Piscinibacter sp. HJYY11: one gene and its partner. Each later gene encodes a partner of the first gene's protein in a complex. Links are inferred from orthologs where the notes say so. Each region holds a gene or a part of one and is shown in the gene's direction. Other genes may lie near its edges.

What was found. The genes of interacting proteins can lie anywhere in the genome.
Region 2: the proteins of JI745_RS08480 (region 1) and uvrB are in contact, whole or in part, in a crystal structure (PDB 7EGT), measured with the Thermus thermophilus proteins. The link is inferred for Piscinibacter sp. HJYY11 from one-to-one orthologs. Residues at the interface, in WP_096412145.1 of Thermus thermophilus: His654, Arg656, Phe657, Gln666, Asp668, Glu669, Lys680, Arg681, Leu682, Ser683, Lys685, Tyr686, Ala687; in WP_096411307.1 of Thermus thermophilus: Glu23, Leu25, Arg26, Asp27, Gly28, Glu29, Arg30, Phe31, Arg55, Glu326, Asp327, Phe328, Glu379, Ser382, Gln383, His398, Gly400, Arg401.

What each region holds. Positions count from the first base shown.
Region 1 is NZ_JAERQZ010000001.1:1,870,417-1,874,438, reverse strand. Bases 645-3,712 are described here. They hold JI745_RS08480 (UvrD-helicase domain-containing protein), read left to right. Parts: upstream 645-1,029; coding sequence 1,030-3,396; downstream 3,397-3,712. Other genes in these bases: JI745_RS08475 (sulfurtransferase), read left to right, coding at 3,488-3,712; JI745_RS08485 (patatin-like phospholipase family protein), read right to left, coding at 645-973. In the rest of the region: more of JI745_RS08485, read right to left, coding at 1-644; more of JI745_RS08475, read left to right, coding at 3,713-4,022. UniProt on the Escherichia coli protein: A helicase with DNA-dependent ATPase activity. Unwinds DNA duplexes with 3'-5' polarity. Translocates on single-stranded DNA with 3'-5' polarity. Initiates unwinding more efficiently from a nicked substrate than double-stranded DNA.
Region 2 is NZ_JAERQZ010000001.1:1,044,179-1,048,094, reverse strand. What follows is about bases 286-3,247. They hold uvrB (excinuclease ABC subunit UvrB), read left to right. Parts: upstream 286-700; coding sequence 701-2,794; downstream 2,795-3,247. Other genes in these bases: iscR (Fe-S cluster assembly transcriptional regulator IscR), read left to right, coding at 3,013-3,247; JI745_RS04755 (amino acid aminotransferase), read right to left, coding at 286-606. Outside these bases: more of JI745_RS04755, read right to left, coding at 1-285; more of iscR, read left to right, coding at 3,248-3,546; JI745_RS04740 (IscS subfamily cysteine desulfurase), read left to right, coding at 3,574-3,916. UniProt on the Escherichia coli protein: The UvrABC repair system catalyzes the recognition and processing of DNA lesions. A damage recognition complex composed of 2 UvrA and 2 UvrB subunits scans DNA for abnormalities.

The sequences.
Region 1 (4,022 bases):
CATGCGCGGTGAGCCAGCGCTCGGCACGCGCGCGGCCGAGGTCGCGCAGATTCTCCAGGAAGGGCAGGTGCGCGATCAGGCGCGTTTCGCCAGCCAGTTCTCCCAGCTCCTCATGGGCGTCGATCAGATGCAGGTGCAGCCGGCGCAAGCGCCGCTCCAGTGCGCCGATGAAGGGCCATGTCGACTTGCGCGCTTCGGCGCAGGCCTCGGCCAGCGTGCGGGCCTCGCGCAGGAAGGTGGCGTTGAACGCGAACTCGAGCGCACGCGCCTGGATCTCGTCGGCGCTCACCGGCGTGCGCGTGTAGTGCAGCGGGGTGAGCGACACGATCACGAGCTCGTCGATGCGGCTGCGCACCAGCGGAAACAGGGCCGGGTTGGCGCTGTAGCCGCCGTCCCAGTAGGGCTCGCCGTCGATCACCACCGCGTGGTGCAGGGTGGGCAGGCAGGCCGAGGCGAGGGCGGCGTCGACACTCAACTCGCGCTCGTCGAAGAGCCGCAGCCGGCCGGTGTTGGCATGCGTGGCGGCGATGTGCAGCGCGATCGGGCTGCCGGCGCGCAGGCCCTCGAAATCGATCTGCTCCTGCAGCACCTCGCGCAAGGGGTTGGTGCCCAGCGGGTTGAGCTGATAGGGCGAGAGCAGGCGCGTCCAGTGCATCAGCGCGCGGCCGGCGGCGTTCAGGCCCGGGCGTGTGGCGTCGCCCGAGGTCAGCAGGTCGAAGGGCACCCGGGTGCCGATGGCGGTCCAGAAGCGGCTCAGCGCATCGCGCGCGCCATCGGCGCCGCCGCGCCGCCAGCCGTCGGCCAGGGCAATGGCATTCATCGCGCCGGCGCTGGTGCCGCTGATCGCGGTGATGTGGAACGCGCCGGCTTCGAGCAGGCGGTCGAGCACGCCCCAGGTGAAGGCACCATGCGCGCCGCCGCCTTGCAGGGCGAGGCCGAGGGAGGGGCGTCTGAAACGGGGCATCGAAGGCATGGCTCACCAGGGTGATGGCAGGAAGCATGCCGGGGGTGTTTTCCTAGAATGTGTCGATGACAGCCTCCCTGCCTCTTTTTTCGCCCGACGCCCCTGAAGAAGGCGCGACCGGCGCGCCCTCCGGCCATGAACATCAAGGCCTGCTGCGCGGCCTGAACCCGGAGCAGCTCGCGGCCGTCACCCTGCCGGCGAAGCCGGCGCTCATCCTTGCCGGTGCAGGCTCGGGCAAGACGCGCGTGCTCACCACCCGCATCGCCTGGCTGATCCAGACCGGCCAGCTCACGCCCGGTGGCGTGATGGCGGTGACCTTCACCAACAAGGCCGCGAAGGAAATGCTGACCCGACTGGGCGCGATGCTCCCGGTGCCGGTGCGCGGCATGTGGGTCGGCACCTTCCACGGGCTGTGCAATCGTTTCCTGCGCGCGCACTGGAAACTGGCAAACCTGCCGCAAGGTTTCCAGATCCTCGACTCGAGCGACCAGCTCTCGGCCGTGAAGCGCGTCATCAAGGCGATGAACCTGGATGAAGAGCGCTTCGTGCCCAAGCAGGTGACCTGGTTCATCGCCGGCAGCAAGGAAGAAGGCCTGCGCCCGAAAGACGTGGACGTGCGCGACGAGATGAGCCGCGTGCTGGTGCAGGTCTACGAGGCCTACGAGGCGCAGTGCCAGCGCGAGGGCGTGGTCGACTTCGCCGAGCTGCTCTTGCGCACCTACGAGCTGATGCGCGACAACGCGCCGATGCGCGAGCACTACCGCGCGCGCTTCCGCCACATCCTCGTCGACGAGTTCCAGGACACCAACCGCCTGCAGTACGCCTGGCTCAAGATGTTCGCCGGGCCGCAGACGGCGGTGTTCGCGGTGGGCGACGACGACCAGAGCATCTACGCCTTCCGCGGCGCGCAGGTGGGCAACATGCGCGCCTTCGAGCACGAGTTCGGCGTCGAGCAGGTCATCAAGCTCGAGCGCAACTACCGCTCCTACGGCAACATCCTCGACGCGGCCAACGAGCTGATCTCGCACAACACCGACCGCCTGGGCAAGAACCTGAGCACCGAAGCCGGCCCTGGCGAGCCGGTGCGGGTGTTCGAGGCGACGAGCGATTTCTCCGAGGCGCAGTGGATGGTGGACGAAGCGCGCCAGCTCCACCGCGACGGCACCGACCGCAGCAACATCGCCGTGCTCTACCGCAGCAACGCGCAGAGCCGGGTGATCGAAAGCGCGCTCTTCAACGCGGGCATGCCCTACAAGGTGTATGGCGGCCTGCGCTTCTTCGAGCGCGCCGAGGTGAAGCATGCGTTGAGCTACCTGCGCCTGATCGAGAACGCGAACGACGACACCAGCTTCCTGCGCGTCGTCAACTTCCCCACCCGCGGCATCGGCGCACGCACGCTGGAGCAACTGCAGGACGTGGCCCGGCAGAGCGGCCGCAGCCTTGCGCAGAGCGTGACGGCGGTGCCCGGCAAGGGCGGCCACAACCTGCAGGGCTTCGTCGCGCTGATCGACGCCATGCGCGAGGCCACGCGCGACAAGAACCTGCGCGAGATCATCGAGCACGTGCTGCACAGCTCGGGCCTGATCGATTTCTACAAGACCGACAAGGAAGGCCAGGACCGCATCGAGAACCTGGAGGAACTGGTCAACGCGGCGGAAGCGTTCGTCACGCAGGAAGGCTTCGGCAAGGACGCGGTCGCGCTGCCGGTCGACGAGCAGCGCGAAGCCGCCGCCGTCGACATGGCGCCCGATGCCGAGACGGGCGAGATCATGTCGCCGCTCGCCGCCTTCCTCACCCACGCCTCGCTCGAAGCCGGTGACAACCAGGCGCAGGCGGGTCAGGACGCGATCCAGCTCATGACGGTGCACTCGGCCAAGGGCCTGGAGTTCGACGCCGTCTTCATCACCGGGCTGGAAGAGAGCCTCTTCCCGCACGAGAACAGCCTGTCGGACGTGAAGAGCCTGGAGGAAGAGCGCCGCCTGATGTATGTCGCGATCACGCGGGCCCGCAAGCGCCTGTACCTGAGCTTCAGCCAGACGCGCATGCTGCACGGCCAGACCCGCTACAACATCAAGAGCCGCTTCTTCGACGAGCTGCCCGAGAGCGCCCTGCGCTGGATCACGCCGCGCAACCAGGGCTTCGGCTCGGGCTTCGCGCGCGAGTACCAGTCGGCCTGGTCCAAGGGCTCGGGCCTGGGCTCGATCGTCGGCGCGGGCCACGTGCCGGCCCGCAACGCGCCGAGCGCCGGCCCCGTCACCAGGAGCAGCCACGGCCTGCGCACGGGGCAGAGCGTCTTCCACACCAAGTTCGGCGAGGGCGTGCTGGTCACACTCGAAGGCACCGGCGACGACGCGCGCGCGCAGGTCAACTTCGGCCGCCACGGCATGAAGTGGCTGGCGCTGTCCGTGGCCAAGCTCACGCCGATCGAGTGAACTCCGAGTAAGCACATGCGCCAACATTCGTTGGCGCCATGGCGCGGCCTCCCTATCGTCCACCCTGTTGTGTTTTCAACAGGAGACTGAGATGGTGGTGTGGAAGAAGTGGCTGGCCGCCGTGTCGGCGGCCTTGATCGGCGCGGCGGCGTGGGCGCAGACCCCGGCCGACGGCAGCGGGCCGCTGGTGTCGACCGAGTGGCTGGAGAAGAACCTGCGCAACCCGAAGCTGCGCATCGTCGAGGTGAGCGTGAACCCCGGCGTCTACGAGAAGGGCCACATCCCCGGCGCCCACAATTTCTCGTGGCACACCGACCTCAACGACCGCGTGCGACGCGACATCGTGAGCAAGGCCGACTTCGAGAAGCTGCTCTCCAAGGCCGGCGTGGCCAACGACAGCACCGTGGTGCTCTACGGCGACACCAACAACTGGTTCGCCGCGTGGGGCGCCTGGGTGTTCGACATCTACAACGTGAGCAACGTGAAGCTGCTCGACGGCGGCCGCAAGAAGTGGGAAGCCGAGAACCGCGTGCTCGACACCCGCGCGCCGGAAGTCGCCGCCACCTCCTACAAGGTGAGCAAGGTGAACGACAACCTGCGAGCCCGCCTGGCCGATGCCGTGGCGG
Region 2 (3,916 bases), 830 kb from region 1 along the record:
GTCGACGACCTGCGCCCATTGCGCTGGCGTGATGTCGTAGCCGGTCGGGTTGTGGCAGCAGGCGTGCAGCACGACGATGGTGCCGGCCGGCGCGGCCTTCAGGCCGGCGAGCATGGCGTCGAAGTTCACGCCCTTCTTGGCGGCGTCGTAGTACGGGTAGGTGTCGACCGTGAAGCCGGCGTTGGTGAAGAGTGCGCGGTGGTTTTCCCAGCTCGGGTCGCTGATCAGCACCTTGGCGTTGGGGTTGAGGCGCTTCAGGAAGTCGGCGCCGATCTTCAGGCCGCCGGTGCCGCCAATGCCTTGCACGGTGGCGACGCGGCCGTCTTTCACGGCGGCGCTGTCGGCACCGAAGACCAGCCCCTGCACGGCCTTGTCATACGCGGCGATGCCGTCGATGGGCAGGTAACCGCGCGCGGTCGGTGCTTCCATCATCTGCTTCTCGGCCTGGGCCACGCACTTCAGCAGGGGGAGCTTGCCGTTCTCGTCGAAATACACGCCGACGCCCAGGTTCACCTTGTTCGGGTTCGGGTCGGCGTTGAACTGCTCGTTCAGGCCCAGGATGGGGTCGCGGGGGGCCATTTCGACGGCAGAGAACAGCGAGGTCATGGGGACAGTCCTTGTCAGTAGAGCGGGGGAGTGATTTGGGCTAACCTGAACGATTGCCCTGCGTGCGCGGGGAAACCCGGAGATTTTATCTGCCATGGCCGAGATGTCTGAAGTTGTCGAGCAACCCGCGGCGGGCGAGTTCGTGAGCTTTCCCGATTCGCCGTTCCAGCTGTTCCAGCCGTACCCACCATCGGGCGACCAGCCAGCGGCGATCCAGCAGCTGATCGAGGGCGTGCAAGACGGCCTGAGCTTCCAGACGCTGCTCGGCGTCACGGGCTCGGGCAAGACCTTCACGATGGCCAACGTGATCGCTCGGCTCGGCCGGCCGGCGATCGTGTTCGCGCCCAACAAGACGCTGGCGGCGCAGCTCTACAGCGAGTTCCGCGAGTTCTTCCCTAAGAACGCCGTCGAGTACTTCGTCAGCTACTACGACTACTACCAGCCTGAGGCCTACGTGCCTCAGCGCGACCTCTTCATCGAGAAGGACAGCTCGATCAACGAACACATCGAGCAGATGCGCCTTTCCGCGACGAAGAGCCTGCTGGAGCGGCGCGACGTGGTGATCGTGGCGACGGTGTCTGCGATCTATGGCATCGGCAACCCGACCGACTATCACCGCATGGTGATGACCCTCAGGAAGGGCGACAAGATGGGCCAGCGTGACGTGATCGCGCAGCTCATCCGCATGCAGTACACGCGCAACGAGCAGGATTTTTCGCGCGGCACGTTTCGCGTGCGCGGCGACACGATCGATGTGTTTCCGGCCGAGCACTCGGAGCTGGCGGTGCGCATCGAGCTCTTTGACGATGAGGTCGAGACGCTGCAGCTCTTCGACCCGCTCACCGGGCGCATCAAGCAGAAGATCGTGCGCTTCACGGTCTATCCGTCGAGCCACTACGTGACGCCGCGTGATCGTGTGCTCTCGGCCATCGACACCATCAAGCAGGAGTTGCGCGAGCGGCTCGATGAGCTGGTGAAGGCCGGCAAGCTGGTCGAGGCACAGCGGCTCGAGCAACGCACGCGCTTCGACCTGGAGATGCTGCAGGAGATCGGGCACTGCAAAGGCATCGAGAACTACACGCGGCACCTTTCGGGCTCTCTGCCCGGCGAGCCGCCGTCGACGCTGGTGGACTATCTGCCGAAAGACGCGCTGATGTTCCTCGACGAGTCACACGTGCTGATCGGCCAGCTGGGCGGCATGTACAACGGCGACCGGGCGCGCAAGACGACGCTCGTCGAATACGGCTTCCGCCTGCCGAGTGCGCTGGACAACCGGCCGCTGAAGTTTGAAGAGTTCGAGAAGAAGATGCGCCAGGTGGTGTTCGTGTCGGCCACACCGGCCGACTTCGAGAAGCAGAACGCCGGCCAGGTGGTCGAGCAGCTCGTGCGGCCCACCGGCCTGATCGACCCGGTGGTCGAGGTGCGCCCGGCCACGCATCAGGTCGATGACGTGCTGCAGGAGATCCGCGAGCGCGTAAAGGTCAACGAGCGGGTGCTCATCACCACGCTCACCAAGCGCATGGCCGAGCAGCTCACCGACTACCTGAACGACAACGGCGTCAAGGTGCGCTACCTGCACAGCGACATCGATACGGTGGAGCGCGTGGAGATCCTGCGTGACCTGCGCCTGGGCGCCTTTGACGTGCTGGTAGGCATCAACCTGCTGCGCGAGGGGCTGGATATCCCCGAGGTGTCGCTCGTGGCCATCCTCGATGCCGACAAGGAAGGCTTCCTGCGCTCGGAGCGCTCGCTGATCCAGACCATCGGCCGCGCGGCGCGTAACCTGAACGGCAAGGCCATCCTCTACGCGGACAAGGTCACCGATTCGATGAAGCTCGCGCTCAGCGAGACCGAGCGGCGCCGCGCCAAGCAGCTGGCCCACAACGAGGCCGAGGGCATCACGCCGCGGAGCATCCAAAAGCAGGTGCGGGACCTGATTGATGGCGTCTATAGCGAAAAAACCAAGGATGCCCAAAGGGTCTTGGAGGCCGCGGCCGTCGAAGCCTTGTCCGAAAAAGATCTCGCAAAACGCATCAAACAGCTGGAAAAAACCATGCTGGAGCACGCTCGCAACCTCGAATTCGAGAAAGCTGCAAGGGTGCGAGATCAGCTTGCGACGTTAAGAGAGCAAGCATTTGGGGCTCCGGGGGCCGACAATGTGTCACCCGAACCGGCCGGGTCGAAGTAAGTGTCAGGGTGGAAAGGCAGGCCAATGAGCCTGCTCACCGAGGGGGAACTTCCTTAGCCAATGCCGACCGAATCAGTGGGTTTCATATATACTTGAGTAAACCTGTCGGATTATTCCGCGGGTTAACCCGCCCCATGAGGGCGGTGCTTGCGAGCGTGAAGCCACCATTGATCGCTTTCATTGACTAATCGTGCTGTCACCGGCACCAGGAGGATTTCATGCGACTGACCACCAAAGGCCGTTTTGCCGTTACCGCCATGATCGATCTCGCGCTGCGCGAGAACACCGGCCCCGTTGCGCTGGCTGCCATCAGCGCTCGCCAGCAGATTTCTCTGTCCTACCTCGAGCAGTTGTTCGGCAAGTTGCGCCGTCACGAGCTTGTGGAAAGCACCCGTGGCCCCGGCGGTGGCTACTCGCTCGGCCGCAAGTCCGATGAGATCACCGTCGCCGACATCATCGTTGCCGTTGATGAACCCATCGATGCCACCGGCTGCGGCGGCAAGGAAAACTGCATGGGCGAAGACGCCGGCCGTTGCATGACGCACGACCTGTGGTCCAGCCTCAACGCCAAGATGATCGAGTACCTCGACTCCATCTCGCTGCGCAAACTCGTGGAGGAGCAGTTGGCCAAGGGCGTCTCGATCGAGGAGCACCCCGTCAAGCGCGCCATCTCCACGCAACCCGTCGTCAAGCCGATCAAGATCACCGCCCCCAATTCGGTGTTTGCACTCGGCGGGGCCATGAGCAAGTAAGTCAACCCGTCTCTTTCGCCTTTCGTCATGGACATGACCCAGCATTTCCCGATCTACATGGACTACGGCGCGACCACGCCGTGTGACCAGCGCGTGGTGGACGCGATGATTCCGTGGTTGCGCGAACATTTCGGCAACCCGGCGTCGCGCAGCCATGCATGGGGTTGGGAAGCCGAGGCCGCCGTGGAGAAGGCCCGCGAACAGGTGGCGGCGCTGATTGGGGCCGACCCCCGCGAGATCATCTGGACCTCGGGTGCCACCGAGTCCAATAACCTGGCCTTGAAGGGTGCCGCACAGTTTTACAAGACACGCGGCAAGCACCTCATCACCGTCAAGACCGAGCACAAGGCCGTGCTCGACACCATGCGCG